Idiomarina loihiensis L2TR: one gene and its partner. The protein of the gene in region 2 interacts with the protein of the main gene of each other region in a pairwise test. Links are inferred from orthologs where the notes say so. Each region holds a gene or a part of one and is shown on either strand. Other genes may lie near its edges.

The links.
Region 1: the proteins of lpdA (region 2) and uvrD interact in binary tests that used the Escherichia coli proteins (3 or more experiments, as listed by UniProt). The link is inferred for Idiomarina loihiensis L2TR from one-to-one orthologs.

The regions. Positions count from the first base shown.
Region 1 is NC_006512.1:2,733,667-2,749,924, forward strand. Bases 800-3,739 are described here. They hold uvrD (DNA helicase II), read right to left. Parts: upstream 3,386-3,739; coding sequence 1,214-3,385; downstream 800-1,213. Other genes in these bases: IL_RS13065 (OsmC family protein), read right to left, coding at 800-1,138; IL_RS13075 (HAD-IA family hydrolase), read right to left, coding at 3,483-3,739. Outside these bases: EamA family transporter RarD, read left to right, coding at 1-739; more of IL_RS13065, read right to left, coding at 716-799; more of IL_RS13075, read right to left, coding at 3,740-4,193; IL_RS13080 (tyrosine recombinase XerC), read right to left, coding at 4,220-5,122; IL_RS13085 (DUF484 family protein), read right to left, coding at 5,109-5,804; dapF (diaminopimelate epimerase), read right to left, coding at 5,801-6,628; lysA (diaminopimelate decarboxylase), read right to left, coding at 6,631-7,893; LPS translocon maturation chaperone LptM, read right to left, coding at 7,890-8,036; hemC (hydroxymethylbilane synthase), read left to right, coding at 8,129-9,070; IL_RS13105 (uroporphyrinogen-III synthase), read left to right, coding at 9,045-9,806; IL_RS13110 (uroporphyrinogen-III C-methyltransferase), read left to right, coding at 9,799-10,926; IL_RS13115 (heme biosynthesis HemY N-terminal domain-containing protein), read left to right, coding at 10,923-12,086; IL_RS13120 (YceI family protein), read right to left, coding at 12,106-12,687; IL_RS13125 (cytochrome b), read right to left, coding at 12,687-13,238; IL_RS13130 (IS110 family transposase), read right to left, coding at 13,764-14,795. UniProt on the Escherichia coli protein: A helicase with DNA-dependent ATPase activity. Unwinds DNA duplexes with 3'-5' polarity. Translocates on single-stranded DNA with 3'-5' polarity. Initiates unwinding more efficiently from a nicked substrate than double-stranded DNA.
Region 2 is NC_006512.1:469,389-485,582, reverse strand. Bases 6,271-9,146 are described here. They hold lpdA (dihydrolipoyl dehydrogenase), read right to left. Parts: upstream 8,485-9,146; coding sequence 7,057-8,484; downstream 6,271-7,056. Other genes in these bases: aceF (dihydrolipoyllysine-residue acetyltransferase), read right to left, coding at 8,596-9,146; IL_RS02345 (M13 family metallopeptidase), read right to left, coding at 6,271-6,922. Also shown: IL_RS02355 (efflux RND transporter permease subunit), read right to left, coding at 93-3,194; IL_RS02350 (efflux RND transporter periplasmic adaptor subunit), read right to left, coding at 3,203-4,444; IL_RS13695 (hypothetical protein), read right to left, coding at 4,488-4,841; more of IL_RS02345, read right to left, coding at 4,853-6,270; more of aceF, read right to left, coding at 9,147-10,371; aceE (pyruvate dehydrogenase (acetyl-transferring), homodimeric type), read right to left, coding at 10,384-13,056; pyruvate dehydrogenase complex transcriptional repressor PdhR, read right to left, coding at 13,082-13,828; beta-lactamase regulator AmpE, read right to left, coding at 13,914-14,738; 1,6-anhydro-N-acetylmuramyl-L-alanine amidase AmpD, read right to left, coding at 14,749-15,297; nadC (carboxylating nicotinate-nucleotide diphosphorylase), read left to right, coding at 15,365-16,194. UniProt on the Escherichia coli protein: Lipoamide dehydrogenase is a component of the glycine cleavage system as well as of the alpha-ketoacid dehydrogenase complexes.

The DNA of each region.
Region 1 (16,258 bases), 2.3 Mb from region 2 along the record:
CCCTATTCTGAAAAGCCGCAAATTAGTACTACGCTTAACCCTGGCAACCTGCCTGCTGGGTGGTAACTGGTTTTTATTTATTTGGGCCGTCAACAGTAACCACATGTTAGATGCCAGCCTCGGCTACTACATTAACCCATTATTGAATGTGGCTATCGGAATGGTGTTTTTTGCCGAACGTATGCGCCGCTTGCAGTTAGTTGCCATTGCTATGGCCGTGGTGGGCGTTACCATCCAAATTGTTACCTTTGGCTCGGTACCCTGGGTGGCTCTGGCTTTAGCCTCTAGTTTTGCCATTTACGGCGCCATTCGCAAACGTCTGCCGGTCGATTCTATTAGCGGACTTTGGCTTGAAACTGCGATTCTATTCCCGGTAATGCTTATTTATCTATTTGTGTTTGCCGAATCAGCCAGTAGTGATTTAACCGCTAACCCGTGGACGTTAAACCTGTTGCTCGTTGCCGCCGGGCTGGTCACAACCATTCCACTACTGTGTTTTACCGCAGCAGCACAGCGCCTGCGTTATGCGACACTGGGTTTTTTCCAGTATATAGCTCCAACATTAATGTTTGCTTTGGCGGTAGTGGTTTACGGTGAGCCTTTAGAAGAAAGTAAGCTGGTCACTTTCATTATTATCTGGAGTGCGCTGGCACTGTACAGTTTCGATTCTATTATACAGCGCCAGCGTGATCGTAAAGCGAAGAAGAAGTTAGCTTCAGCTGAGGCTGGCATCCATTGAGATTTCAGCCTTCAGCACTTTGCTGACAGGACAGCCTTCTTTCGCTTTTTCAGCCAGTTTCTGGAATTTGTCTTCGTCAATATCCGGAATACTGGCTTTCACCTTCAGATGAATTTTAGCGATACTGAAGCCGTCACCATCTTCTTCTAACGACACTTCGGCTTTAGCATCAATACTGTCCGGCTCATAGCCAGATTCACCCAGCATTAACGAAAACGCCATGGCATAACAGCCTGCGTGCGCCGCACCCAGAAGTTCTTCCGGGTTGGTGCCTTTGCCTTCTTCAAAGCGGCTCTTAAATGAGTACTGGGTACTGTCTAAAACACCACTTTGCGTTGAAACAACGCCTGAACCTTCTTTTATACTACCTTTCCACTGTGCATTTGCAGAGCGTTTCATAAAATGCCTCCGACATTGTATGTATGTACCTTAAAGGTAGTCGAAGAATGCGGTTTTTGATCACCTCTTTACACTTTAGAAAACCGGATCCAGTCGTGCATAAGCAACAACCAGCCACTTGCTGCCGACATTGTCGAAGTTAATCTGAATTCTGGATTGCGGACCGGTACCTTCATAATTCAACACCGTACCTTCGCCAAACTTCGGGTGGCGCACGCGTTGGCCTAATGAATAACCCGTTTGCTCAAAGCTTTCGTGGCTGGCTGCGTTATTGAACCGGCCATAACTGGCGGGCTTTTCTACCCGGGTTTGCAGCCGAACTTCATGCAGAGTGTCCGCCGGTATTTCACTGATAAAGCGACTGACTTTATGAAACAGTTCCTGACCGTAAATACGGCGCTGTTCGGCATAAGTAAGCACTAACTTTTCCATTGCGCGGGTCATACCTACGTAGCAAAGGCGGCGCTCTTCTTCCAGCCTTCCGGGCTCATCCATCGATTGCTGAGACGGGAACAGGCCCTCTTCCACACCGGTCATAAATACTAATGGAAACTCCAGACCTTTCGCACTGTGCAGTGTCATGAGCTGTACGGCATCCTGATATTCATCGGCCTGCTCTTCACCAGCTTCAAGCGAAGCGTGTGCTAAAAACGCATTCAGCGGTGTCATGTCTTCTTCGTCGTCATCCAGAGTGAAGTTTTCACAGGCAGTCACCAGCTCTTTTAAGTTCTCGACCCGGGTTTCCGCTTTTTCGCCTTTTTCGGCCTCGTACATGGCCATCAGACCGCTTTTCTTAATGACTTCGTCACTCAGGCGGCCTAATGAAAACTCTTCGGTTTCGTCGTCTAAGTTCTCGATAAAATCCAGAAACGAACCCACCGCGTTACGCGCACGCCCGGCCAACTGCTTTTCATTGACCATATATTTTGCCGCCTGCCATAAAGACTCTTCACGTTCTCGGGCAGCCTGGCGGATCATATCCATAGTACGATTACCAATGCCCCGCGTCGGCGTATTGATCACCCGCTCGATAGCGGCGTCATCGTCGCGGTTGCCGAGAATTCGCAAGTACGCTAGTGCGTCTTTTATTTCCTGGCGGTCGAAGAAACGCAAGCCGCCATAAATACGATACGGGACGCGCGCATGCAGCAACGCTTCCTCTAAAATACGTGATTGTGCGTTACTTCGGTATAAAATGGCGGAGTCTTGCAGCGAACCGCCCTGATCACGCCATTCTTCAATTCGTGCTACAATATAACGGGCTTCGTCCATTTCATTGAAGCCCGCATACAGGCTTATCGGCTCGCCGTCGTTACCGTCTGTCCATAAGTCTTTACCCAGACGCCCCGAGTTATTGGAAATAACCGAGTTTGCGGCGCGCAAAATGGTGCTTGTAGAGCGATAGTTCTGCTCCAGACGGATAGTCTCAGAGCCTTCAAAATCCGATAGAAACTGATGAATATTCTCGACTTTGGCACCACGCCAGCCATAAATGGACTGGTCATCGTCACCAACAATGGTCACACTGTTCTGGCTGCCAGCCAATAAACGGATCCAGGCATACTGGATTGAGTTGGTGTCCTGAAACTCGTCGACTAGAATATGGCGGAAGCGGTTTTGATAATGCTCGCGGACAATGCGGTTATTCCGCAGTAACTCGTGCGCACGCAGCAGCAATTCGGCAAAATCCACCAGGCCTGCACGGTCACAGCTTTCCTGATACAAAGTGTAGATTTCTTTTAAGGTTTGCTCTGTAGGATCGTAGGTTTCAATGTGCTGCGGGCGCAGACCTTCGTCTTTTTTACCATTGATGTACCACTGCGCCTGCTTTGCCGGCCAGCGTTTATCATCCAGGTTTAAGCTTTTAATTAAACGCTTAATTAACCGTTGCTGGTCATCACTGTCAATTATCTGAAAGTTTTGCGGCAGACCAACGTCCATATAATGCGCACGCAATAAGCGATGCGCCAGACCATGGAAGGTACCAATCCACATACCACGTACCGAGCTGCCTACCAGTTGCTCAACCCGTCCGCGCATTTCGGCTGCCGCTTTATTGGTAAAGGTAACAGCCAGAATACTAAAGGGCGAATACTGCCGCTCCTGAATAAGCCAGGCAATGCGGTGCACCAACACACGGGTTTTACCACTACCGGCTCCGGCCAGAACCAGCATGTGACCGTCGGTTGCAGATACGGCCTGCTGCTGTCGTTCGTTTAAATCTGCCAGAAGCGGGTGTGTACTCATTAGCGGTCACCTAAATCATTATTGAGAACTGTATTACGTTATGCCGTCAGTGTAATAGTGCATCACTGTATAAGCAACCAGTAGTTGTTCGCCGGCTTTAATCCAATAAAAGCCGTTGTAGCTGATTCAGGTTATGCAAAGTAACGGTTGGCAACACCGATAAGTGCGCAGTGGTTCCCAGCCCCGAGGTTAGCCAGGCCGACTGCCAACCATGACGCTGCGCGCCAAGAATATCGGAATATGGATGATCTCCCACATGTAAGAACTCATGCGGTTGCAACTCAGGTAACTTTCGTTCAGCGGCGGCGAACATATCGGGCAGGGGTTTGCCGCGAATGCCGTCTCCGGGCTGAATCACCAGCTCGAAGTACTTAGCCAGACCAATTTTATCCGCATTAACATTGCCATTACTCAGCGCAATTAATTTGTAACGCTGCGACAGAGCCTCCAATAATTTTATACTGTCTTGTGGCACTTCAAAGTTACTGCGCTCGGACAGAAACACATCCATAATGGTATTCGCGGCCCGTGCCGAATCATCAACACCGAACTTCTCTAACCCCAGCTCCAGGGTCTTCAGGCGCAGTTTGGTCATATCGCTGGCAAAAGTTTCGTCAGTACGGCTAACCTCATCACGGAAGCGGCGCCAGTGGTGCATGTCCCACTCAGCAGTTTGCGGGTATTGTTCCGCAATATAGCTGTGAGCGACTTCTTCCGTACGCTGCATAACCGGCACGTTGTCATAAAGCGTGTCATCTAAATCAAAACTGATAACTTTGGGTAAATGCCAACGGCGGTGGAACTGCATAACGCGTTACTCTTATTTGATAAAAGTTAAGTCGATTTTTTCCGGGCGCGCGGGTGGGCGCTGTCATAAACACTGGCTAAACGTTTAAAGTCCAGATGAGTATACACCTGAGTTGTGGATAAGTTAGCGTGTCCAAGCATTTCCTGCACAGCGCGCAAATCACCACTGGATTCCAGCATATGAGAGGCAAACGAATGCCTTAACTTATGCGGGTGCAAGTCACCCACCACACCTTGTTGTTTGCCCCAGTAATTCAGCCGCTGCTGCACAGTACGGGGGCTAATACGCTGTAGCCTTTTGCTCACAAAGAGCGCCAGCTCAGGCTTTTGATTTAACCAGGCCTGACGCACTGACAACCATTTTTTTAAGGCTTTTTCAGCACAACGACCAAAGGGCACAATACGCGTTTTGCTGCCTTTACCGGTCACCCGTAATTGCATCATACGGTGGTCAATGTGGTCTAGATCAAGACTCACCAGCTCCGCCAGACGAATACCACTGGCATAGAGCAGCTCCATCATGGCGGCGTCTCGAATGGCTAAGTCATCATCTGTGGGTAAATCCAGCAAATGAGAGATACTGTCCACATCGAGGTTTTTGGGTAAGCGTTTGGGAATTTTAGGTGCCGATACTGACATGGCCGGGTTGTCATCCATAGCGTTAGATTCCACCATGAACTGACAGAAAGTGCGCCATGCCGATAGTTTTAAAGCGATACTGCGTTCACCCAGCCCATTGCGCCGCCAACCGACTAAAAGCCGTTCAATAACAGGGACACGCAGCGCTTTAGGTTCCGTTATTTTTTGCAGTTCAAGAGCAGTCAGATCAGCGGCGATAAGGCGCTGGTAATTCTTTAGCGTTAGCTCCGCTAAGCCCCGCTCTCCCTGCAGTTGTTGCATCCATTTTTGCTGCCAGTCATGCAGCTTCATGGTTTTGCAGTAGCCCCGGTAACAATGCGCTGAGCAAGGCCTGTAGCTGATTGATCAGTAACTTGTCCATTGCCGGCTCAAAGTGACTGGCGTTAGTATTACCAACCGCCAGCATCCCCAGTTCGCCATTGTCACCCAACAACAGCAGTGCCACTGAGGCTATTTCTTCGTCTTGAAACAACAGCTTATGCTCTTGCTCCGTTAAGCGACCGAGATAAATAGAACTTTCATTGAAACGTTTGCTTAGTAGCTTTTTGTGAGTGTCGGAAGCAAAGCTGTATTGCTCGCCTAAATCGACCGGGCTGTCGAAAAACTTCAAGGACAAGGCCGGCATTTCCAGCTCATTCTCAAAGGTGTTTTGCAGTTCATCCAGAACCTGACTCAGGCTCTGACAGCGCAACAGACTTACGTATAAGTTGCTGTAAGCCGAGAAAATCGCTTCATTGCGGCGCGCGTTTATCATCAGCTCGGTAATTTCTTCTTCCAGCTGCTGTACGCGCAAACGCAGCTTTTGCTGCTGCCGTTCAATTAACGAGACGGCGCCTTTTTCACTGTGTTGAAACTGTAACTGAGCCAGTAAGTCATCGTTTCTCGTGAAAAAATCAGGGTTCTCTTGTAAGTATTCTCTTATAAGGCTGTCGTCTAAACGTTCATTTGCAATCATTTTCGATTCGCTACTCATAACACCATTTGTCCATCGTAAACTAATTCTGCGGGGCCGGTCATTTTTACAGGCTGCCCCTGCTGCCAACGGATAATTAAGTCCCCGCCGGGCAAGCTGACTTTTACTCGCTCATTTAATAAGCCTTGCTGAATGCCGGCTACAGCTGCGGCGCAGGCGCCACTGCCGCACGCCCGAGTTTCACCAACACCACGCTCAAACACGCGCAGTTTAATTTCATCAGCCGATACTTTCTGCATAAAACCTACATTCACGCTTTCGGGGAACCGCTCATGCGCTGCCAAAGCCGCTCCCAGAGTTTCCACGGGTGTCGTGTCGACGTTATCCACAGCGATAACACAATGCGGATTGCCCAGACCAAGAACACCACAAAGAACCGTTTCTTCTTTTACTCTCAAAACATAGGTCTGTTCTGCTTTTTGCGCTTTAAAAGGCACCGCCGCCGGTTCGAATAAGGGTTCGCCCATATCCACCGTCACCTGACCGTCTTTCTCTAAGTGCAGAACCATTTTTCCGGCCTTGGTACTGACTTTAAGGTGATTCTTATTGCTTAAGTTTTTAGCTTTTACAAACTTCGCAAAGCAGCGGGCACCATTACCACATTGAGCAACTTCGCTGCCATCGGCATTAAAAATGCGGTAGTGAAAATCCAAATCAGGGTCATAGGGCGGCTCAACTAACAGCATCTGATCAAAACCAATGCCCGTGTGCCGGTCTGCCCAGCGACGTATTTGGTCTGGGTTCACATATAAATTCTGAGTGACGTTATCCACCACCATAAAGTCGTTGCCGAGCCCGTGCATTTTTGAAAAATGTAATAACATTTTTATTGGCCTTCCTGGTGTAACAAGTGCTCGCCCCGGACGAGATCGTTAAAGCTTTCACGTTCGCGGATCAGTGTAGCATTATCACCTGAGACCAAAACCTCGGGCGGGCGGCCACGACTGTTATAGTTAGACGCCATAGTAAAACCATAGGCACCGGCATGTTTAATGGCCAGTACGTCGCCCTGTTGCACATTTAAATGCCGTGCGTGTCCGAAAAAGTCGCCGGTTTCACACACCGGGCCGACAATATCATTCAACTGGTCGCCGCCGCGCTTATTTTCGTGCGCGGGTAAAATGTCGTGCCAGGCCTGGTACAAAGACGGACGTATTAAATCGTTCATGCCGGCGTCAACCAACACAAAGTTCTTATCTTCTGAGGGTTTAATGTATTCCACTGTGGTCAGCAAAACACCCGCGTCTGCGGTAATAGCACGACCGGGTTCCAGTACCAAAGTAATTTGCGGGTAATTCTCGGCTAACTTGACCAGTTCCTTTAAATAAAAGGACTTATCCAACGGCTCTTCCGGCTGATACGCCACACCAAAACCGCCACCTAAATCCAGGTGTGTCAGCTGGACACCGTCTTTTTCCAGTTCCGAAACCAGGTTAAACATGCGCTGCGCGGCATCGAGGAAAGGCTCAGCTGTCATTATTTGTGAGCCAATATGGCAGTCCGCACCAATTAAATTAATATTAGGTAGGCTATGCGCCTTCAGAAAAACCGGCTTGGCCAGTGACATGCTAATGCCAAACTTGTTGGCTTTCATGCCTGTGGCAATGTACGGATGCGTTTTGGCATCAACGTCGGGGTTCACTCTTAACGACACCGGAGCCTGTTTGTCCATGGCGGCAGCAATGTCCTGAATACGCTCAAGCTCCGCCTCAGACTCTACGTTAAAGCAGCCAATGCCCGCTTCCAGCGCCATAATGATTTCGTCTTTTGACTTCGCTACACCGGAAAAGACCACGTCGCCAGCTTTACCACCAGCCATGAGTACGCGCTGAAGCTCGCCACCGGAAACAATATCGAAACCTGCGCCATGCTCAGCCAGTAACTGCAAAATAGCTAAATTGCTATTGGCTTTTACTGCATAACACAGCTTATGAGGTGCGGGCCAGTATTGCTGAAACTCACGCCAGTTTTTTAGAATCTGACCTTTGGAATAAACATACAAAGGCGAACTAAAACGCTCAATAAGACTCTCGACGTCGCAGTTTTCAATATGAAACTGACCATTTTTATAGTCAATTAATTCGCTCATTTGGTGTCTTCCGCTGGCGGCTCTGCAGGTGTATTTTGCTCTGGCATAGGCTCAGGCGTCAGTGGTCCTTTCTGACCACAACCGACTAAAGTCATTAAAATGGCTGATAGCACCAGCGTCTTGATTACAATTCGACTAAACATCGCTAAACTATAGGTATTCCGTTTGGGTTTCTATGATGCCTATCATCGCACCAGATACCTAAAAAGTCATTAATCGTCGTAAAGGAAAACGAATGACCCAACGCGTTAGAATTGCAACACGCAAAAGCAAGCTGGCTTTATGGCAGGCTGAACACATTCAACAACGCCTTGAAGAGCTGCATCCGGGCCTGTCGGTAGAGCTGGTTCCTATGTCTACCAAGGGCGATGTCATTCTGGATACCCCGCTGGCAAAAATTGGCGGTAAAGGCTTGTTCGTAAAAGAACTGGAAGTGGCGATGCTGGAAGGCCGTGCTGATATTGCCGTACACAGCATGAAAGACTTACCGGTTGAGTTCCCGCCGGGGCTGGAGCTTCACACCATTTGCGAACGCGAAGATCCGCGCGATGCTTTTGTATCCAACAACTACAAAAACCTTAATGAGCTGCCGGAAGGCGCAGTAGTCGGAACCTGTAGTTTACGTCGCCGCTGCCAGGTAAAAGAGCAGTTTCCACATTTAGTCATAAAAGATTTACGCGGCAACGTTCAAACACGTTTACGCAAACTGGATGAAGGTGAATTTGATGCCATTATCCTGGCGGCATCGGGTCTCATTCGACTGGAGCTGGGAGACCGCATTACCTCCTTTATTCCGGTGGAGCAGTCATTACCGGCTAATGGACAAGGCGCACTGGGTATTGAGTGCCGCAGCGATGACGACGAAATGAAAGCCTTACTTGCACCGCTGCAATGTCAGGAAACCCGTACCCGGGTGTTAGCTGAACGGGCAATGAACCGCGGGCTGGATGGCGGCTGTCAGGTGCCTATTGGTGCTTATGCAGAGCTGGAAGGTGATGAAGTCTATTTACGCGGCCTGGTTGGTGAACCTGATGGCGGAAAAGTGCTTCGTGATGAAGTGCGCGGCCCGGCGTCTAAAGCCGAAGAGTTAGGTTCAGAGCTTGCTGAGCGGTTACTTAAACAAGGTGCAGCTGAAATTCTGAGCGCAGTCTATGACAGTGAATCCAGTCACTCATAAAGCGGTTTTACTGCTGCGTCCGGGCAAGAGTCCGGACGACTTTACCCAACAGCTGCGCAAAACTGGCAGAGAATGCTTTGTTCACAGTTTTATTGAGATAGAGCCTTTACCTGTGAATAAAGAGCAGCTGACCCAGATTAAACAAAAGCATTGGGACGGCATTGTTATTGTCAGTAAAAATGCAGCTCATTATGCCTCCCGGGCTGGTTTTAGCGGGGTTCCTTCTAAATATTATGCAGTCGGTCCGGGAACCGCTTCTTTTGCGTGCAAACATTTAAACACTGCCGTGAGCTGTCCGGCCTTCATACATCAGTCGGAAGGGTTGCTGGAGTTGTCTGAATTACAAAAACTGCAGCAACAGAACTGGTTGATCATTCGCGGAGAAGGCGGTCGTGAATTATTGGCGGATGCCATACGAGCTCGCGGAGCTTCTGTCGATTACTGGGAAGTGTATCGCCGAAAACAACTCACATTGAACGACCCTGAACTGATTCAGCAGTGGATAAGCTCAGTTGGTACTATTGTTGTTACCAGCGCTGAACAACTGGGATACTTTTTGTCGTCTATGCCAAACTCTGCCCAAAGCTGGCTGGATAGCTGTCAGTGGATAGTTCCAAGTCATCGCCTGAAAGGTTTGATTCCTTTCGGACAATCAGACAATATCAAAGTGACAGGCAGTGCAGCGGACGCCATATTAATGAATGCGCTAATAGCGGATGGAAAAACTCATGACTGAAGAGAATAAAATTGAGAACGAAGAAGTTCAGAATAATGAACAAAGTAGCGAGAAGAGCACAGAAGAAGAAACCATAACCGCCGAGAAAAGTAGCGGGCGTTTCTTCAAACGCTTAGTCTGGCTTATTGTTTTAATCGCTATTGTCGCCGCCGCATACTGGGGCTATACGCGTTTCCCTGGTTTATTTAAGACAGACTCTGAACAGGTTAGTGAGCAACCGCAGGAAGATCCGATTGAAACGCGCTTTAAACAACTGGAGCGCTCTGTTGGAAACCTGGAGCAGCAACTACAAAACACTGTTCAGGCTCGCGAGCTGGATAAGCTGAGTAACACCGATCAGCAGCTAGAGCGCGAGTTAACCAGTTTGCGTCAGAGCCTCGAAGATCTTCGTGACGACATGCGCAAAACGCCTGCCGAAAAAGCGGCTTACTGGCGTCTACTGGAAATAAAACAAACCTTATCGGCGGCTGCACGAATGATGTGGAGCCAGGACGACTACAAAGCGGCGCTGCAACTTTTGAAATTAGCCGACCAACAGTTGGCGGGTATCGACAGTCGTAACGCAATTCGTACCCGCGAGAAGCTAGCGGGCGATATTGAGCGAGTGAATGCCGCAGTTAAAGCAGACAATACTGACCTGGCAATGCAACTCGTGGGTCTGCAACAACGCGTGTCAGACCTGCCCGACGAAGTAAACAGTAATCAACAGCGCTTAAGTTCTGACACCCAGAATGTCAGTGGTGATGTTAATGACTGGCAAACGAACCTGAGTGCTAACTGGCAGTCCTTCCTTGATAACTTTATCCGCATTCAACCCGTAGACAGCGATCCTAAACCTCTGCTGAGTGCGACCCAGCGCACAGCAATAAACGAACGCATTCAACTACTCTTTACTCTGGCTCAACAGGCGGCTGTAAAGAATAATGATGAATTGTGGCAGAGCTACCTGGACCAATTATCTAAGCTAATTGCGCAGGTAAAAGGCGATGGTGCAGCTTCACAGGATATTATTTCGCGTATTCAGTCACTAGGCCAGGAAGACTTTGAACAGCAGAGTATAGAGCAGCTTGAATCGCTGGACTTCATCGCTCAGGCTATTGAGCAGGGAGATGCCTCATGAAATGGATCATAGCTCTGGTTGTCATCATTATATTGGGGGCCATTATTGGACCACTCGCGTCGGGTAACGCGGGCTATGTTTTAGTTCAGTTTGCCGGAGTAGCGATTGAGACAACCGTAGTCGGCCTGTTTGTCGTTACTATTGTGGCAATTGCCGTACTCAGTGTTGTGGTGTCGTTACTGCGCCGGCTGCTTAGCAAAACCCGCCAGGGTCGGAAGTGGTTGGCAAATCGAAGCGAACGTAAAGCTCAGAACATTTTTCAGCAGGGCATACGCGAGCTGCTCGATGACAATCCCGAAAAAGCAACTGAGAGCCTGTCTAAGGCTTACAAAAAATCTCCTGATAACAACATTGCCGCGTTAACTGCAATTGCCGCCTGCCTCAATAAAGACGCCGGAAAGGCAACTTACTGGCACGATGAAGCAGGGGCATTTTATGATAATGCAGATACACTGCTTCAGCTTGTTTCTATTGAACAGTCAGTAAAAAAAGACCCGACAGAAGCGGATAAAGAGATGCGAAGCTTATTAGAAGCTAAGCCACACTCTGCCAATGTACTTAAGTTAGCTTATCGGGTCTTTAAAGCGTCGGGAAACTGGCAGCAACTGAAAGAGCTATTACCTGAGTTGCGCCGTGTAACCGACCTTGCTCCAGCCGAATTTGACCGTCTTGAATATCAAGTCTATTTTGAACGCTTTGTTGCTGAGGGTCGCAAAAGTAACGAGATGCTGTACAACGAATGGCGCAGCCTTCCCAGTAAACAACGCAGCGACGCAACCATCAGGTTGAGTTATGCCGCCGCGTTAAAACATTTAGGTGATTACGAAGTCTCTGCCAGAGTGGTTTTAAAAGGATTAAAAAGAGGGGAGTTGCAACCAGCTGCCGTTAACTCTTTGCATTTATTTAATGCGAAATCGGAGAAGTTGCTGGAGTTTGTTCAAGCTCAGTTGAAACAAGATCCGGAAAATAGAGATTACCTCTATGCTCTTGCACAAATCGCTATGGATAATCAGGATTTCTCGTTAGCGCAACGTGCTTTGAAAAAGTTAGCAGAAATTGAACCCAGCAGTCACGTCTACCGCTTATTGGGCAATGCTTATCATGCTCTTGGTGATAGTCAGCTAGCTGCTAACGCCTATAAAGAGGCGTTAGCTCACTAGTTAAACGTTGGCGCTGTAATTATTGACGTATACCTTCAATTGACAGCGTCAGCTCAACTTCTTTAGCCGTTGGGCCTAAGTTATAGTCAATTCCGTAATCGGCCAAGGTTAGGTCTACTTCACCTTCGAAGCCACGACGGAATCCGCCCCATGGATCTTTACCTGCACCAACATGCTCAACTTCGATAGCTATCTCTTTGGTTACACCATTAAGGGTGAATTCACCATACATAGTGCCTTCACCTTTATCGTCATCGTCCGGAACATACTTAGTACTTTTGAACGTTGCAGTAGGGTGCTCAGAAACACTCAAGAAGTCATCGCCACGTAAGTGTTTGTCACGCTCAGCGTGGTTAGTATCAACGCTGGAGGTATCGATTGTGACGTTAACAGAGGCATTCTCCGGTGCATTCTCGTCATAGCTAAAGGAGCCTTCGAAGTCGTTAAAACGGCCGTATAACCAACTGTAGCCTAAGTGACTAATTTTAAACTCAATAAAGGCGTGTTGACCTTCAGTATCAATTTTATAGTCTTCAGCTATAGCTGCCGACGTAAATAACGCACTACCCGCTACAGCGGCTGCAACTAATGTCTTTTTCATTATGATTTCCTCTTAGTTTTTCCAAACATTCGAATAAGTGTGCTGTCTCTATTAATAAAATGATGTTTCAGCGCTGCTAACCCATGCCCACCAGCCAGGATCACTAAAGACAACGCTGAATACCAATGTATGTCACCAGCAATATCTTCTTGCTTTGGTAAATCGGTTATTACTGCTGGTACCGAGAACCAGTCAAATACGCTGATAGAACTACCATCTGCTGTTGAAATCAAAAAACCGCTAATCATTACTGTGAATAGCAGTAAATAAAGTAAAAAGTGGCCTGCTTTTGCTCCTAACCGCTCGAACTTGCTACCTAAAGGTTTAGGCTTAGTATTGGTTAAAGTCCAGAACACTCGTAAAACCGTTACAATAAGTAAGGTAATGCCAAACGATTTATGCCACCAGGGGCCAAGACGATACCACTCGTCGTAGTAGGTCAGAGTTAGCATCCACCAGCCTAAAGCAAATAAACCAAATATTATTAAGGCCGACAGCCAGTGAATTAATACTGCTGTCAAACCGTATTTATCTGATGTGTTTTTCCACATAAAGTTTTCCTGATTTGTCTAAGTTTTATGTTAGTTCATATTTATAGAATGAAAATACGTATTATTAGTAGATTAACATCTAATTAATAGAATGTAGTAGCCTGATGCTTTTGCATCAGGTGGGGTGATTGTGGTGGACGCTCGGGATAGAGTAATCGAAAGGCCGGTTGGTGAGCTGGGTACCGGGGTAAATGCGCTGCGGCTTCAGCTTTAAAAGGAGTAAAGGAGTAAAGCCTCAGAGAGCTCACCTGACGTGAATGTCATATATGGTCCCCTCCCGTTTTGCAACGGCAACTCGTGGTAAATGTCGGGGCGCTCGCATATATACGGCCTGTTTATGGTGCGCGCTTTGCGCACCTGGCCTGGATGAACTCCGCACGACAACTGGCTTATCAGGCTAACGTACTTTATGTACGGACGTTCAACAGTCTCAGTTGTCGTCGGTTTACCCTATTTTACCATCCTGTTGACGTTTGCAACTCCCGGAAGGAATGAACCTTCGCTGTGCTCTTTTACTGAATGCTGTTAAGCAGCAGTCATCCGGTAATCTTCTTTATTCTTTAACATCGCCCAGATTATCCGGGCGTGCTTGTTAGCCAGTGCCACCGCTGCAACGTTGTTGCCTCTGCGTTTAGCGACATCCTGTGCCCAGAGGCTCAGCCTGTCGTGGCGCTGTTGTGCCACCCGCAGTGCCGAGCGGGCGCCATGCACCAGCAGTGTCCTGAGTTTGGTGTTCCCTTTTTTGGTAATACCGCCTAAACGGTCTTTACCGCCACTGCTGTTTTGCCGTGGTACCAGTCCCAGGTATTCCGACAGGTTGCGGCCGCGTTTAAATTCACTCACATCACCTATCAGTGCCAGCAGCGAGGTCGCTGTTATCGGTCCGATACCCGGCAGGGTCATCAGCCGCTGACTGTCTTCATTCCTTTCGGCCTGTGTCGCTAAGTGCTTATCCAGCGCTTTAACTTCTTCATCCACCGCTCGCAGCATCTGATAGAGCCGGTTGATGAGGTCCCGTGACTGAAGCGTCAGCGCATTGCTGTCGTCTTCCAGTACCTCCGGTACTCTCTGTAATATCGTACCGACTCGCTTCGGTAAAAGAATGCCGTATTCGGCCAGTTGCCCCCGCAACCTATTCGAGAACTGCGTTCTCGTCTGCACGAAGCCTTCCCGCTGATTGACCATCAATGCTAAGTCCTGCTGCTCAATGCTTTTCAGCCTGACCGTCTGACGGTTGGGTCGTGATGCCGCCTCGGCTATTGCCCGGGCGTCATTCGCATCGTTCTTCTCACCCTGCAGGTACGCTTTGACGAAACGCGGTGGCAACGCCACCGTTTTATAACCCAGCTTTTCACATTCGCGGCGCCAGTAATGACTCATGCCGCAGGACTCAACCGCTACTTCACAGTCATCCGTACGGCTCAGCGTCGCCAGCTTCGCTAACACTTTATTGCTGCGCAGTTTTTTATTAAAAACTTCCTGCTCATTTTCATCCAGCGCCAAAACCTGAATAAAATCCTTTGCCAAATCCAGGGCAATTCTGTTTACAATAGCCATTGGTCCTCTCCACTCTGTTCTATAGAAGCTTGAACCTCTATATTGGCACATTGCGATGCCGCTTAGGAGGGAGGGGACCATCTCATCAGGCTACCCAGCAGACATAAAAAAACCCCAGCCGGTTTGGCTGGGGTTATTTATTTGTAGTCTGGACAAGGTTTCGAAGAGCTCAACCTGTTCAGCGGGGTAAAGCCAAATGGTTGGCTTTACCAGGGACCCGCTTCACCCTACTCTCGTCGTAGGTCACCACCAGAAATAAAAAAACCCCGGCGCGTTAGCACCGGGGTCTTCCTATTTGTAGTCTGGCGGTGACCTACTCTCGCATGGGGAGACCCCACACTACCATCGGCGCTGGTGTGTTTCACTTCTGAGTTCGGAATGGATTCAGGTGGTGCCACACCGCTATGGCCGCCAGACATAAACTGTCACAACATGTAAAAACTGACTGCTTTTTTAAGTAAAAGCCACTCTGTTGAATTCACTATCTCACCTGATGTGAACATCAGGCTACTTATTCGGTAAAGTCGCTCGCTTGTGCGTAACGTCCCAAACACCTTGGGTGTTGTATGGTTAAGTCTCACGGGCAATTAGTACGGGTTAGCTCAACGCATTACTACGCTTCCACACCCCGCCTATCAACGTTGTAGTCTCCAACAACCCTTCAGAGCACTCTAAGTGCTAGTGACAGCTTATCTTGAGGCTCGCTTCCCGCTTAGATGCTTTCAGCGGTTATCGATTCCGAACGTAGCTACCGGGCAATGCCACTGGCGTGACAACCCGAACACCAGAGGTTCGTCCACTCCGGTCCTCTCGTACTAGGAGCAGCTCCTCTCAACTCTCAAACGCCCACGGCAGATAGGGACCGAACTGTCTCACGACGTTCTAAACCCAGCTCGCGTACCACTTTAAATGGCGAACAGCCATACCCTTGGGACCGACTTCAGCCCCAGGATGTGATGAGCCGACATCGAGGTGCCAAACACCGCCGTCGATATGAACTCTTGGGCGGTATCAGCCTGTTATCCCCGGAGTACCTTTTATCCGTTGAGCGATGGCCCTTCCATTCAGAACCACCGGATCACTATGACCTACTTTCGTATCTGCTCGACGTGTCTGTCTCGCAGTTAAGCTGGCTTCTGCCATTGCACTAACCGTACGATGTCCGACCGTACTTAGCCAACCTTCGTGCTCCTCCGTTACTCTTTGGGAGGAGACCGCCCCAGTCAACACTACCCACCAGGCACTGTCCACAACCCCGATAAGGGGCCTCATGTTAGAACATCAAACATACAAGGGTGGTATTTCAAGGATGGCTCCACGTCAACTAGCGCCAACGCTTCAAAGCCTCCCACCTATCCTACACATGTAGGTTCAATGTTCAGTGCCAAGCTGTAGTAAAGGTTCACGGGGTCTTTCCGTCTAGCCGCGGGTACACAGCATCTTCACTGCGATTTCAATTTCAC
Region 2 (16,194 bases):
TGTATTTACGGGCGTCCTCCTCAATGGTTCCTGCAACCTCCAGCGCTCGCTATCTTCCACCTCACCTGACATAAATGTCAGGCTACTCCGCGTTATTTCCGCGCTAGATAAAACACGGCGGGGATCACTAGCATGGAAATTAGTGGTGCCAGTACCATACCACCCACCATAGGAGCGGCGATGCGCTGCATGACTTCGTTACCAACACCGCCGCCCAGCATTATCGGTAGTAGGCCGACAATAATGGTCAGCACGGTCATGGCTTTCGGTCTGACGCGCAGCAACGCGCCTTCTTCTACTGCTGCTTTTAGCTGATTTTTGTCGTATGCCACGGCTTTCCATGCGTTGTTCAGGTACAACAGCATAACCACTCCGAATTCCGCAGCGACACCGGCAAGAGCTATCATGCCGACAATAACCGCCAGTGACAGGTTGTAGTCCAACAAATAAATCAGCCATAAGCTACCGGTTAATGCCAGCGGTAAGGTACCTATCACCAGTAACGCCTGCGGTAGAGAACGGAAGGTCATGTACAGTAACAACAAAATAACCAGCAATGTCAGAGGAATGATTTCTTTTAAGTCACTTTCCACCTGTTGCATGGCTTTATATTGCCCGGTCCAGCTCCAGTTGTAACCTACCGGTATTTCCAACTTATCCATAACGCCACTAACCTGGGTAATATAGTCACCAACCGTGACGCCTTTATCCGGCTCAATAAAGACCCAGCTGCTTAAACGGGCATCTTCGCTTTTCAGCATGGCCGGCCCCTGAGTTACCCTTATATCGGCGACATCGGACAGAGTCAGCCACTGCCCGGAAGCCGATTTAACTGGCAGGGTTTTCAGCTTCTCGATATGGTCGCGCTGCTCTCGCGGATAACGCAGGTTAATAGGAAAACGCTCATTGCCCTGTACCGATGTCGCAATATTCGCTCCACCAATGGCGTACTGAATATGCTCGTGGATATCGGCCTGGGTCAGGCCGTAACGAGCCGCTTGTCGCAATTTCGGCTCTATCTCAATATAACGACCTCCGCCGGAACGCTCTGCAATGACCGAACCCGTTGCATCCTGCTCAGAAAGCGTATCTTCAATACGGGTGGCCAGTTTTTCTATTTCACGAAAATCACTACCGCTCACTTTAATGGCTAACGGGGTTTTAACACCAGTGGCAAGCATTTCAATGCGGGTACGAATGGGCTGTACCCAGGCATTAGTCACGCCGGGTATCTGCACCCGCTCATCCAGCTCAGCAATAATGTCATCTACCGTCATTCCTTCACGCCATTCGCTTTCCGGCTTCAGCGTAATGCTGGTTTCTATCATGGTCATTGGCGCAGGATCGGTGGCGGTGTCAGCACGACCAACTTTACCGAATACGCGCTCAACCTCGGGCTGCGCAGCAATGAGCTTGTCGGTTTGCTGTAACAGCTTACCGGCACTTTCAACACTGATGCCCGGCAGTGTGGTAGGCATGTACATTAGGTCCCCCTCATGTAGCGGCGGCATCAGCTCGTAATTAAGCTGCTTATACGGGTGCCAGGCAGATGCGGTGATCAAAAGAGCCAGTACAATAATGGTTTTAGGGAACTTAAGTGTGAAAGCCAGCAGTGGTCGGTAAAGCGCAATTAAACCGCGAGACAGCCAGTTCTTTTCTTCAGCGGGTATTTTCCCGCGCACCAGCAACGCAATCAGCACGGGAATAAGTGTCACGGCAATAATTGCGGCAGCGGCCATGGCCAGAGTTTTGGTATAGGCTAAAGGCTCAAACAGACGCCCTTGCTGGCCTTGCAGCACAAACACCGGAACAAAGCTGACGGTAATGACCAGTAGCGAGAAGAACAGCGAAGGCCCCACTTCGCGACAGGCTTCATTAACAACTTTAAGCCGCGCCGAGCCTTTAGCCACGATTTTGTGCCGCTCCTGATAATTCTGCAGGTGCTTGTGGGTGTTCTCTATCATGACAATGGCGGCATCCACCAGCGCGCCAATGGCAATGGCGATTCCCCCCAGACTCATAATGTTGGCGCTGATACCCAGCATGTTCATTATCCACACTGCGAACAGTACCGACAGCGGCAAACTGACAATGGCCACCACTGCCGAGCGTGCATGCCAGAGAAACAAAATGCACACCACAGCAACAAAGAACATTTCTTCTATCAGCTTTGTGGTGAGGTTATCTGTCGATGCCTGGATCAGGTTTGAGCGGTCATAGGTCGGCACCACTTTAACGCCCTCGGGCAGGCCCTGTTTTAGCTCTTCTAGTTTATCTTTTACTGCGGCAATGGTTTGTAGAGCATTTTCGCCATGGCGCATAACCACAATACCGCCCACGACTTCACCGTCGCCATTCAGCTCGGTAATGCCACGGCGTACCTGCGGTCCAATGCGAATATCCGCCACTTCTTCCAACAGCACCGTACCCTGCTGCTCTGATGTGAGCGGCAAGGGAATTTTGCGAATGTCTTCTATGCTTTTCAGATATCCCAGGCCACGTACCATGTATTCGGCTTCACCCATTTCAACCACCGAACCGCCCACTTCGTTATTGGCCTGCTGAATGCTTTGCTTAATTTGGTTCAGGGTGAGGTTATAACGATGTAAAGCTTCCGGCTGCACCACTACCTGGTAGGTTTCAACCATGCCGCCAACTGTGGCAATTTCTGCTACCCCCTGCACACTTTGCAGTTCCTGTTTTAAAAACCAGTTCTGCAAGCGGGTTAGTTCACCCAGATTGAGCTGATTGGTTTCATCAACCAATGCGTATTGATACACCCAGCCAATACCGGACGCATCGGGGCCTAACTCCGGCCGAACTTGGTCAGGAAGCTGGCTTTGTGCCTGATCCAGATACTCGTTCACCCGGCTTCGGGCCCAGTAAGGGTCGGTTCCGTCTTCAAAAATAACGTAAACGTACGAGTCGCCAAAGAACGAAAAAGCGCGCACTGAGGTGGCTTTAGGTACGGACAGCATCACGCTCGAAAGCGGGTACGTCACCTGCTCTTCCACTACCGCCGGCGCTTGCCCCGGGTAATTGGTTTTGACGATAACCTGAACTTCCGATAAGTCCGGTATTGCGTCCAGTTTGGTTTGCTGCAGCGACTGCCAGGCCCAGAATGCAAGACCTAAGAACAGCAGCAACACCATCCACGAGTTACGTATGGAGGCTTCAATAATACGAGCTAACATAAAACCTCCTAGTGGTTATGTTGTGGCGCAGGGGCATCATCGCTGCTATCCAGACCCAGACCTTGCAAGCTGGCCTCTGAATCCAGAAGGAATTGCCCGGAAGTGACCACTAACTCACCTTCCTGCAAGCCTTCTTCAATGGCAATTTGGTTACCCACACGCAGCCCGGTCGTCACTTCGCGCACTTCAAATTCGCGCGCTCCGGATTTTACCACCACGCGGTTATTGGCACCGGTGACAATTAAGCTGGCAACCGGCACAACCACAGCATCTTTTACTGCCTCCAGTTCAATATGAGCCGTCGCCCAGAGTCCTTCACGCAGCCGATCAATAGAGTCGTTAACCGGAATACGTACTTTGATTGTCTGGGTTACCGGGTCAATTTGTGGATAAATATAGTCAATGGCGTTCATCCAGTGGCCGCCAGGGAAGTGCTCAGAAGAAATATGGGCCATTTGCCCGATTTTTAACTGTTTGCTGTAATGCGCCGGAACATCGGCAAAGAACCACAGTTGATTATCCTGCGTCAGCGTCAGCAACTTAAGCCCCGGAGACACGTACATGCCTTCCTGAATATCCAGACTGGTAATATAGCCCGACTCAGGTGCGTAGTAATCGACCACATATTCGGTTTCGCCACCTTGTTCCAGAGCTTTAATCTGCGCTTCGCTCATACCGAGCAAACGCAGACGCTGCTGGCCGCGGCGTTTAAAACTTTGCTGACTGTTACCGTTACGGATATCTGAGAGTGAATCAAGTAACTGCAGGTAGTCGTCCTGAGCCACAACTAAGTCTGGTGCATACAGGCTGTAGAGTTTGTCACCCTTCTCTACCCACTGTCCTTCAACGTCAGCATGTAATTCTTCTACCCAGCCTTCGGCGCGGCTGTGGATATGCCGCTGAGCGGACTCCTGCCAGCGTACCTGAGCCTGTGCCATAAGCTGCGGTTGCAGGTCTTTGCGAACCGCTTTTGCGGTAGTTACCCGAATAGCCTGCTGACTGGACTCCGGCACGGTGAAGCTTTTTTCTCCTTCATGCTCAGAAAGGTCCTGTTTAGGCTCTTTCTCGACTAAATCCATCCCACAAATTGGGCAGGTTCCCGGCTCGTTCCGAACCACCTGACTGTGCATAGGGCACACGTACTCGGAGCTCTGCTCAAACGGGTTTTGATCTTCTGAATGATTGTGGTTGTGTTCCTGAGCCACAGATAGAAGTGGGATCAGGAGTAATATCGCTATCCAATAACGCATGGTATTTCCTCGAAAACAAAGGTTTAAGACGTAAAAACTGGGCTTAAACTGCGTATTTCGGCGGACGTATCAGCGTTTCAGTAATAACCGGAAGGTTTGAATAAAGGGGATGGGCAGCGTGCGTGGATGCTGCTGGCGAAAGTTGTTTGAATGGGTTCAACAGCGCCAGTTGACCCGCACAATGTTGTTCACACTGCTGGCAAAAGGAGCTTTCACTGTCGCAGTTCGATTGCTCCATTGATATATCGGACTCATCACAACAGTCATGCTGTGACATATCCTGAGATGACGAAGCACTAACGGTGTCTGACATCGGCATAGCATGCACTGCTGGTGAGGAGAAACTCCCCACCAGCAGTGCTGTAACCAATATCCAGACAACCGTTAATGTTTTCATAGTCCGCTATATTACCAGATAGTAACGCGGTTTTCAGGCGCAACGTACAATTCGTCACCTTCTTCAACATCAAAGGCTTCGTAGAACGCCGGAACGTTAACAACAGTACCATTTACTCGATACTCCGCTGGCGAGTGCGGGTCACTCATAACCTGCTCACGAATTGCGTCTTCGCGATACTTGCCGCGCCATACCTGAGCCCAGCCAATGAACACGCGCTGTTCACCGGTAAAGCCGTCAAGAACTGGGGCTTCTTCGCCCTCTAATGACATTTTGTAGGCTTCGTACGCGATGGTCAGGCCGGCTAAATCGCCGATGTTTTCACCCAGAGTCAGGTCACCATTAACATTAAGGCCTTCAATTGGCTCGTACTGGCTATACTGTTCAGACAGTTGCTGAGTCCGTTCCTCGAACGCCTTTTTATCAGCATCAGTCCACCAGCTTTGCAGGTTACCGTCGCCATCATATTTGGCGCCCTGGTCGTCAAAACCGTGTCCCATTTCGTGGCCGATTACCGCACCGATACCACCATAGTTCACCGCCATTTCAGCGTCCATATCAAAGAATGGAGGCTGCAGAATGCCAGCCGGGAAAACGATTTCGTTACGTACCGGGCTGTAGTAGGCGTTGACTGTTTGCGGAGTCATACCCCAGTCTTCTTCATCAACAGGACCACCAATTTTGGCAATTTCTTCCTGATAATTGAACTCGGCGTAAGCTTTGTAGTTAGCAACTAAGTCAGTTGACGAAATTTCCAGTTCGCTGTAGTCACGCCATTTGCTTGGATAACCTACTTTAGGGTCAAATTTCTTCAGTTTTTCCAAAGCTTTTTCTTTGGTTTCGTCCGTCATCCACTCCAAGTTACGAATAGACTGACCATAAGCGTCACGGAGGTTTTCAATCAAACCTTCCATTTTCTCTTTAGCTTCTGGCGGGAAGTACTCTTTAACGTAAACTTGACCTAACACTTCACCTAATACGCTGTTGGTTGCATCAACCGCGCGTTTCCAGCGAGGTTCCTGCTCTGGTGTACCACGTAATGTTGTGCCGTAAAAATCAAAGCGACGCTTGCTGATATCTTCGCTTAACGCAGAAGCGTACTCGTTCACAAGACGGAAGCTCAAGTAGTCTTTCCACGCCTGTAAGTCCACTTCATTAAACAGTTCACCAAATTCTTCAAAATAAGATGGCTGACGAATAACCATTTCTTTTACATCAGATAACTCAGACGTCTCGATAAACTTTTTGAAATCAAAGTTGTTAAGCATTTCAGCAACTTCGCCGGCTGATTTTTTATTGTAGGTTTTATTCGCATCGCGGCTTTCTACACGGCTCCACTGAATTTCTGCCAGTTGAGTTTCTAACTTCAGAATACGCTCTGCGGCGCCTGCTGCGTCTTCGACCCCAACCATACCCAGAATGTCTTCTGCGTATTCGACGTATGCGTTACGGAATTCTTCGAACTTTTCGTCGTCTTTCAGGTAATAGTCTCGATCCGGCAGACCTAAGCCTGACTGAGAAACATACATCGCGTTAATTTGCGGGTCTTTCGCATCTGGGTAAACATAAAAACCAAATGGAACTGAAACGCCACCACGGAACATGCGTGCCATATGCTCAGCAACTGAGTCGTAATCTTCCAGTGCCTGAATAACGTCTAAGTCACTCGCAATTGGTTTTGCGCCTAGCTCATTCAGTGTTTCAACATCCATATAGGCATTGAAGAAGTCGCCAATTTTACGCTCGTTTGTGCCTGGTTCAGGGTTAGAAGAGGCTGCTGATTCAATGATATCGCGTAAACGTTTCTGATTTTGTTCGCGCAAATCGAAAAACGAACCTACAGATGAGCGATCAGAAGGGATTTCTGTTTTATCAATCCAGGTACCGTTTACATAATGGAATAAATTGTTCTGCGGTTTAACACTGTGATCAAAGTTCTCAAGTACAACGCCAGAGCTCAGTTCTTTTTTTGCTTCTTCAGCCTGCTGGGTTTGTTGTTTTGATTCTTCCTGCTGTGGAGAACAGGCGCCCAGAGTTAAAGCCATAGATACGCCAAGCGCTACAGCGGTTAATTTTTTCATCGGTTATTACCCTTTCTTTTGTGTTCGTTATTTTAACCCCACTAAACTAGCGCATTGTTAAATTCAGCGCAAAAAAAACGGCTGCATTCGCGATGAATGCAGCCGTTTTACCGATGATTTATCGTAACAAAATGTTACTTCTTCTTTTTCGCCTTAGGATTCGGCATATCGGTAATAGCACCTTCCTGAATTTCAGCAGCTAAACCAACTGATTCATGTAAGGTTGGGTGTGCATGAACAGTCAGAGCGATATCTTCTGCATCACAGCCCATCTCAATTGCCAGGCAAACTTCGCCCAACAATTCACCAGCGTTAGTGCCACACATAGAACCACCAATAATACGGTTGTTCTTATCAAAGATGAGCTTGGTCATGCCTTGCTGTGCGTTTGAAGCGATAGCGCGGCCTGAAGCTGACCAGGGGAAAGTCACTGCATCATATTCGATGCCCTGCTCTTTCGCTTCTTTCTCAGTAACACCTGCCCAAGCAACTTCCGGGTTAGTGTACATGATAGAAGGAATGACTTTAGGTTCGAAGAAGTGCTTCTTACCGGATATCACTTCTGCCGCCACGTGCGACTCATGTACCGCTTTGTGCGCCAACATGGGTTGGCCAACAACATCGCCAATGGCAAAGATATGGTCAACATTGGTGCGCATTTGGCTATCAACTTTGATAAAGCCACGGTCGTCGACATTAACGCCAGCTTTGTCTGCGTCAATTTTATTACCGTTTGGTGCGCGGCCTACAGCAACCAGTACAGCGTCGTACTTGACTGGATCTTTTGGCGCTTTATCACCTTCAAAGGTCACATACACACCGTCTTTTTTCGCTTCAACATTGGTCGCTTTGGTATTGAGCATAATATTCTCAAAACGGCCTTTGATTTGCTTGTTGAAGTTCTTGATGATGTCGGCATCCGCTGGCGGTACCAGTTGGTCCGTCATTTCAACCACATCAACCTTAGAACCTAGTGATGCGTAAACCTGCCCCATTTCCAGAGCGATGATACCACCGCCTAACAATAACATTTTCTTAGGAATTTCTTTCAGTTCCAGCGCGTCGGTGGAATCCCATACGCGGTCGTCGTCATGTGGAATGAACGGCAATTTAATGGCTTGAGAGCCTGCAGCAATAATCGCGTTATCGAATTTAACTTCGGTTTCGCCGTCGTCGCCTTCAACTTTAATGGTGTTGCTGCCGGTAAATTTGCCGTAACCGTTAACAACTTTTACCTTACGCATTTTTGACATCTGACCAAGACCGCCGGTTAACTGGCCAACCACTTTTTCTTTGTGTTTGCGCAGCTTATCCAGGTCGATTTTCGGTTCGCCAAACTCAATACCTTCTTCTGCCAGGTGCTGAGCTTCTTCAATGTGCTTGGTCATGTGCAGCAATGCTTTTGACGGGATACAGCCAACGTTCAGGCAAACACCGCCTAAGGTGCTGTAACGCTCAATCAAAACAACATCCAGACCCAAGTCAGCTGCACGGAAAGCTGCTGAATATCCGCCCGGGCCCGAACCTAACACCACTACCTGTGTTGTAATTTTGTCGCTCATGTTAACCCCTTTTTTGTCACAGCCAGTTGAGCCACCGGCTGCGCTCAGTCAACGCTAAATGTGGCGCTATTGTAGCGCGAATTTTTTCGTATTTCCTACCCCAATTGGTGCTTAAAGCACCAATTTGCGGATATCTCCCAGTACACCACTTAAATAGGCGGTGAAACGCGCGGCCTCAGCACCATCAATAACACGGTGATCGTATGACAACGATAATGGCAGAGTCAGACGTGGTTCAAACTCTTTGCCGTTCCATTTCGGTTTCATCTCGTTACGAGAGACCCCGAGAATGGCCACGTCAGGAGCATTCACGATAGGCGTAAAGGCTGTACCACCAATACCGCCCAGGCTGGAAATTGAGAAACACCCACCTTGCATATCGGTTGCTTTCAACTTACCGTCACGCGCCTTCGAACTAATTTCCACCAGTTCTTCCGAAAGCTCGTAAATGCCTTTTTTGTCGACATCACGAATAACCGGAACCACCAGACCATTTGGCGTATCAACCGCAACGCCAATGTTCACGTACTTTTTCATGTACAGTGATTCACCAGACTCTGATAAGGACGAATTAAAGGTCGGGAACTCACGCAGGCCTTTGGCACAGGCCTTCAAAATAAACACTAACGGCGTTATCTTGAAGCCCAGATCTTTCTTCTTAGCCACTTCGTTTTCTGACTTGCGGAAGTTTTCCAGCTCAGTAATGTCGGCCTCATCGAACTGTGTTACGTGAGGGATAGTCACCCAGTTACGGTGCAGGTTTGGTCCAGATTTACGCTGAATGCGCGACAACTGAACTTCTTCCACTTCACCGAACTTGCTGAAATCGACCTTAGGCGGGTCAATAACCTGCAATCCACCGCCGCCCTGGCCTGTTGCACCAGCCACGGCTTTGGGACGGGACAGCTCGTATTTAACAAACTCCTGAACGTCTTCTTTCAGTATGCGGTCTTTAGGGCCCGAGCCTTTCACTTGCGATAAGTCGACACCGAATTCACGTGCCACACGACGTACCGCAGGTGACGCATGCAGAATGCCTTCTTTACGATCGCTCCGCTGGCTTGGATGATCAGGCACCGGAGGCTGGCGTTCGCTACTTGGCTTAACGCTACTACCACTGTCTTTTTTCTGGTCTTTGTCTTCAGATTTCTTGCCAGAGTCTTTATCAGATTCTTTATTAGATTCTGACTTCTCCTCTTTCGCTGAGTCTTTCTCTTCAGCTTCAGAGTCATCAGCGCCGCCGGAAACTTTCAGCTTGGCGATAACTGAGCCCTGCGACACCTTGTCGCCGACCTTCACCAGCATTTCTTCAATTTCGCCGTCTTCAGGGCAAGGCACATCCATAGTCGCCTTGTCCGTTTCCAGGGTAATTAAACCATCTTCGGCAGAAACAGAGTCGCCTTTAGAGACCAGAATCTCGATGATTTCGACATCTTCTTCGTCACCAATATCCGGTACTTCTACGTCGATAACTTTACTGCCGCCACCGGAAGATTTTTTCTCAGGTTCAGAGTCTTCATCTTTCTCTTCTTCCTGTTTATCTTCCGATTCTTCAGCTTTGTCTTTGGTTGCTTCTTCGTCCGCTTTGTCGTCGGTTTTGTCTTCAGCTTCCTCTTCGCTGTCAGACTCATCCGATTCGTCGGCTCCTCCGGAAGCCTCAATCATTGCCAGCACGTCGCCTTCGCTAATGGTATCGCCAACTTTTACTTTCAGCTCGGTAATTTTACCGCCTGAAGATGCCGGGATATCCATGGAAGCTTTGTCGCTTTCGACAGTAACGATACCGTCTTCCTGCTCAACGGTATCGCCTTCACTGACCAAAATTTCAATGACTTCTACTTCTTCGCCGCCCACGTCGGGGACTTTGAGTTCGATTTGATCGGCCATCTCAGTACCTCCTTATGCTAAACGCGGGTTCAGCTTGTCAGTGTCGATATCGTAGTCTTTGATAGCTTTAGCTACCACTTTCTTATCGATATCACCTTGGTCTGCCAGTTCTTTCAGTGCTGCAACCACAATATAGTGCGGGTTCACTTCAAAGTGCTTACGCAAGTTAGCGCGGCTGTCCGAGCGTCCAAAGCCGTCGGTACCTAATACCCGGTAAGAGGTTGGTACCCAGGCGCGAACCTGATCAGCGTACAGCTTGATGTAGTCTGTTGCTGCTACTGCCGGTCCTTTCGCCTTTTTCATCACTTGCGTAATGTAGGCTTCTTTTTCTTTCTTCTCAGGGTTCAGCATGTTCCAACGGTCAGTATCCAGACCATCGCGCGCCAGCTCATTGAATGAAGTTACGCTGTAAACTGTTGAGTTCACGTCGTACTCTTCAGACAAGATTGTCGCTGCTTCACGCACTTGCTGCAAAATAGTACCACTGCCTAACAACTGAACATCGCCTTTAGCTTTGTTCTTGGCCTTCACTTTATCCAGTTCGTAAATACCTTTGATGATGCCTTCTTCGACACCTTCCGGCATTTCTGGTTGATGGTAGTTTTCATTCATTACAGTGAGGTAATAGAAAACATTCTCCTGGTCGCCAAACATGCGTTTCAGGCCATCGTGCACGATAACTGCAATTTCATAACCGTATGTCGGATCATAGCTAATGCAGTTTGGCACCGTGCCAAAGTGAACCATGCTGTGTCCGTCCTGGTGCTGCAGACCTTCACCGTTAAGCGTTGTGCGACCGGCAGTACCTCCGACCAGGAAGCCGCGGGTCTGACTGTCACCTGCGGCCCAGACTAAGTCACCGACTCGCTGGAAACCGAACATTGAGTAGTAAATGTAGAACGGAATCATCGGCTCGTTATTTAACGAGTAACTGGTACCCGCTGCAATCCAGGACGCCATAGCACCGAGTTCGTTGATGCCTTCCTGAATCACCTGGCCTTTTTTATCTTCACGATAATAGGCAACCTGGTCTTTATCCTGCGGCGTGTATTTCTGGCCATGGTGCGAATAAATACCCACCTGACGGAACAAGCCTTCCATACCAAAGGTACGAGCTTCATCCGGAATAATTGGCACAATACGTTTACCAATTTTCTTGTCTTTCAGCAGCGCTGTCAGTACACGAACAAAGGCCATAGTTGAGGAAATTTCACGATCCCCTGAACCTTTCAGAACCGCATCAAAAGCTTTCAGTGCGGGCAGCTCAAGCTCAACATCGCTTTCCGGACGACGCACTGGCATATAACCACCGAGCTTCTCGCGACGCTCGTTCAAATACTTCATTTCATCGCTGTCGTCGTCAAACTTGTAGTAAGGCAGGTCTTCCAGCTCTTTGTCTTCAAACGGGATATTGAAACGGTCACGCATGTGCTTAACCGCGTCTAAATCCATTTTCTTAACCTGGTGGGCAATGTTTTTACCTTCGCCCGCAGCACCCATGCCATAACCTTTTACGGTTTTCGCTAAAATAACCTGTGGCCGACCTTTGGTATTAGCGGCTTTATGGTACGCCGAGTAGACTTTTACCGGGTCATGCCCGCCACGGTTTAAGCGCCAGATGTCTTCGTCAGACAAGTTGGCGACCATTTCTTCGGTTTCAGGGTACTTACCAAAAAAGTTTTCACGGGTGAACTTGCCACCTTTGGCTTTAAAGTTCTGGTAATCACCGTCAACGGTTTCTTCCATTAACTGCTGCAATTTACCTTCGGTGTCGCGGTACAACAGCGGATCCCAGTAGCGCCCCCAGATAACTTTAATCACTTCCCAGCCGGCGCCATGGAAGTTACCCTCCAGTTCCTGAATGATTTTACCGTTACCACGTACCGGCCCGTCTAAGCGCTGCAGGTTACAGTTAATAACGAAAGTCAGATTGTCCAGCTCCTCGCGAGCAGCCAGACCAATAGCACCTAAGCTTTCTGGCTCATCGGTTTCACCGTCACCTAAGAAGCAGTAAACACGTTGTTTTGAACAGTCTTTAATGCCACGGTCAGTCAGGTACTTAAGGAAGCGGGCTAAATAGATAGCCTGAATTGGGCCTAAGCCCATAGAGACCGTCGGGAACTGCCAAAAGTCCGGCATTAAGTTCGGGTGCGGATAAGAAGGTAAGCCTTTACCGTCGACTTCCTGACGAAAGTTATTCAATTGCTCTTCGGTCAAGCGTCCTTCAATGAAAGCACGACCATAAATACCGGGTGACACATGGCCCTGAATAAACAGGAAGTCACCACCATCGTCTTCATTTGGCGCACGGAAGAAATGGTTAAAGCCAACATCGTATAACATCGCCGAAGAAGCAAAACTGGCAAGGTGGCCACCTAACTCTTCGCCTTTTTGCGATGCACGCAACACCATCATGGCGGCATTCCAGCGAATGGCTGAACGAATGCGCGATTCCAGCGTCTGGTTACCCGGCATAGTGGGTTCCTGACTGGCAGGAATGGTATTCAGATATGCCGTGGTTGGCTTATACGGTAAATAAGCGCCATTGCGACGAGCTTTGTCGACCAGTTGCTCTAACAGATAGTGCGCTCTTTCCGGGCCTTCAGCCTCAAGCACCCCCTCAAGAGCGTCTAACCACTCTTGAGTTTCCTGCTGGTCGACATCTTTGTTTAATTCTTCACTCATAGCTATTCCTTACCTTTTTATCAATTCAGGAACGTCGTAGCGAACGTTGAATGCGTGACTGTTCTTTGCCTAAGTTTAACAATGTCTGTTCAATATAGGCTAAATGTTGATGACACGCATCCCGCGCTTGCTCCGGTTTACCGGCAACAATGGCACTAACCAGCTGCTGACGGTGTTGATTCAGTTTTCCCAGCAAGTCGTCACGACCCGCCAGTATTTCCAGGTTCTGCCTAATATTTTCGGCCAGTAATTCCTGCATGCCGTGAATGACATGCAACAAAATAACGTTGTGCGAGGCCTCTGCAATACGGTGATAGAATTCCACTATTGCATTGACCTGATCATCGATGCTGTTAGCCCGGCTATTCTCTAAGTCTTTTATACTCTCAGAAATCCGATCCAGATCGGCCTCGGTGCCTCGTAATGCTGCATAAAAGGACGAGATGCCTTCCAGTGCATGACGGAACTCAAGCAAATCAAACTGCGACTCAGGGTGCTTGGCCAAGAGCTCAAACAGTGGCTCTGTTAGTTGCTCATTGATGCTATTCACAACGTAAGTTCCGCCGCCCTGGCGACGTTCTACCACACCTTTGGCTTCCAATTTTTGAATGGCTTCGCGCAGCGATGGGCGTGAAACATTAAATTGCTGAGCCAGTTGACGCTCTGCCGGCAGTTTTTGCCCGGCACTAAGCCGACCATCGACGATCATCTGTTCCAGATGCGCCACGATAGTGTCGGAAAGCTTCGTCTGTTTTATGGGTAAATCTGGCATAACGGTGAATTGGTCAGACCAAAAGATGCGGTTATTCTAAATCATTTAACGGCTGAGCCCAAATTTTTCTCAGCTGGTACAACCTCTAATTCACCCAACCCGTTAAGGTTAAGGCGGCAATAACACACACCCAGAAAATCTGCTGGCGGCGCATTAAGCGCAACTGGCAAGCGATGTGCTCGGTTCTGTCGTCGGGGTGCTGAGGGATGTCTTCTGCTTTGCTGGCGACATTAAAAAGCAGTTTATCCGGGTCGGCCTGCGGGTTCAGACTGTGCTTGACCCAAACTGGGAACGCCCGCGAAAAATGCCCGACAATTAATAAACCGAATCCAGCTAAGCGAGCCGGAACCCAGTCTGCAAACCACATAAATTGCTGCCAGAGTTTAGTCGACTCCGGTTCGCTTATTTGCTTCTCGGCATAACGCAGACTGGCGTATACCAGAGCGCCGAAACTGCCAAACAGCACAAAATAGAACATTACCGCAATATATTGCCGGTAATTGATCCAGATTAACGAGTCACTTAACTGCTTTGGCTGATGCTGCCCGGCAAATTCAGTTAATGCGTGTTGATGTTCATTTACCTGTTGTTCATCGCCCCGGTTTGCGGCCTTTAAATAAGCCTTATAGCTTTTGCGGGCGGGCTCGCAATTCATCGCCAGCAGTAAAGACAAAATACTGACAATAAAGGTCACCATCAGGTTGTCCAGCAACACCACCAGAAAACCGACAGCCAAAGCAGGAACCAGCAGGCGAACCAGTTGCAGAGGCTCACTTTTCCACTTTTCGTTTGTAAGCCGTGCCGCACTCCAGTGTTGCCAGCGTTCCAGAAAAAACGACCAGTGCAAAAAGGCCGGGCTGTGATACAAACGCTCAACGCTTAATGCAATCAGCAACGCAATGAGGACCATTCATGACTCCTTATAAGGCATTTAAATAGGTTTGCCAGTCAAATTCACTGCCCGGGTCCGTTTTACGACCCGGGGCGATATCCTGATGGCCGACAATACGTCGACGGTTTAACCTAGGATATGTGCTGATTAACGCCTTAGTGACTGCAATTAATTGTTCGTATTGTTGTTGAGTATAGGCACTGTGGTCGGTTCCTTCGAGCTCAATGCCTATACTGAAATCGTTACATCGCCTACGCCCGCAGTAACGGGACATACCCGCGTGCCAGGCTCTTTTATCAAAGGGCACGTATTGCTCAACTGTACCATTGCGGCGGATCACACAATGCGCCGACACCCTCAGTCCGTTCAGAATAGCAAAATCCGGGTGTGCATCGGGTTCCAGTTCGCCCATAAACAGCTGGCGAATATAAGGTGTACCATATTGTCCTTCCGGCAGGCTAATACAATGAATGACCAGCAGACTGACTTCAGCGCTTTGCGGGCGATCATCGTAATGCGGGGACGGATGCTGCACCGCAGTGGTTATTTTATGATTTTTTATCGGGTCGCTTTTCACAGGCTCAACAAAACGGTAAAGTTTGCCCCCTAGTATCCGTATTGTCTGTTAAAAGGTAAAGCCATCTATGAGTCAGCCCGAGCTGCAACTTGCTATTCAGGACGGTGTGCGCGCCGCATTGAAAGAAGATTTATTCGGCGAAGATGCCCGTTTAGATATTACTGCGCAACTGATTCCGGAACAAAGCCAGTCCCGCGCCAGCATTATTACCCGAGAAGACGCTGTCATTTGTGGTTGTGCCTGGGTTGATCAGGTGTTTCGCCAAATGGGAAATCAGGTAGAAATAGAATGGCTGGTAAAAGACGGCGATAACGTCAAAGCCAATACGGAACTCTGCCGCTTAAAGGGCCCCAGCCGCATTTTGCTGACCGGCGAACGCACGGCACTTAACTTTTTACAGACGCTATCTGCTACCGCGACCACCACTTATCATTACAGCAAATTGCTCGACGGTTATAAAACACAACTGCTGGATACCCGGAAAACTCTGCCTGGTATGCGTTTAGCACAGAAATACGCGGTGCGCTGCGGTGGCGGTGTGAATCACCGCATTGGTTTATTTGATGCCTACCTGATTAAAGAGAATCACATTTTTGCCTGTGGGGGTATTACTCAGGCTGTCGCTACGGCCAAACGCCTGAACCCCGGTAAAACGGTGGAAGTTGAAGTCGAAAATTTGGATGAGTTTGGACAGGCTCTGAAGGCCGAAGCCGACGTGATTATGCTGGACAACTTCAGTATTGAAGACATTAAGCAGGCCGTGCAGCAAAACCGTGACAATGCCGGGCACAGCGCGCAACTAGAAGTTTCGGGTAATATTACCGATGAGCGTTTACCGGAACTGGCTGCCACCGGGGTTGATTTTATCTCCTCCGGCGCTTTGACAAAGAACGTCCA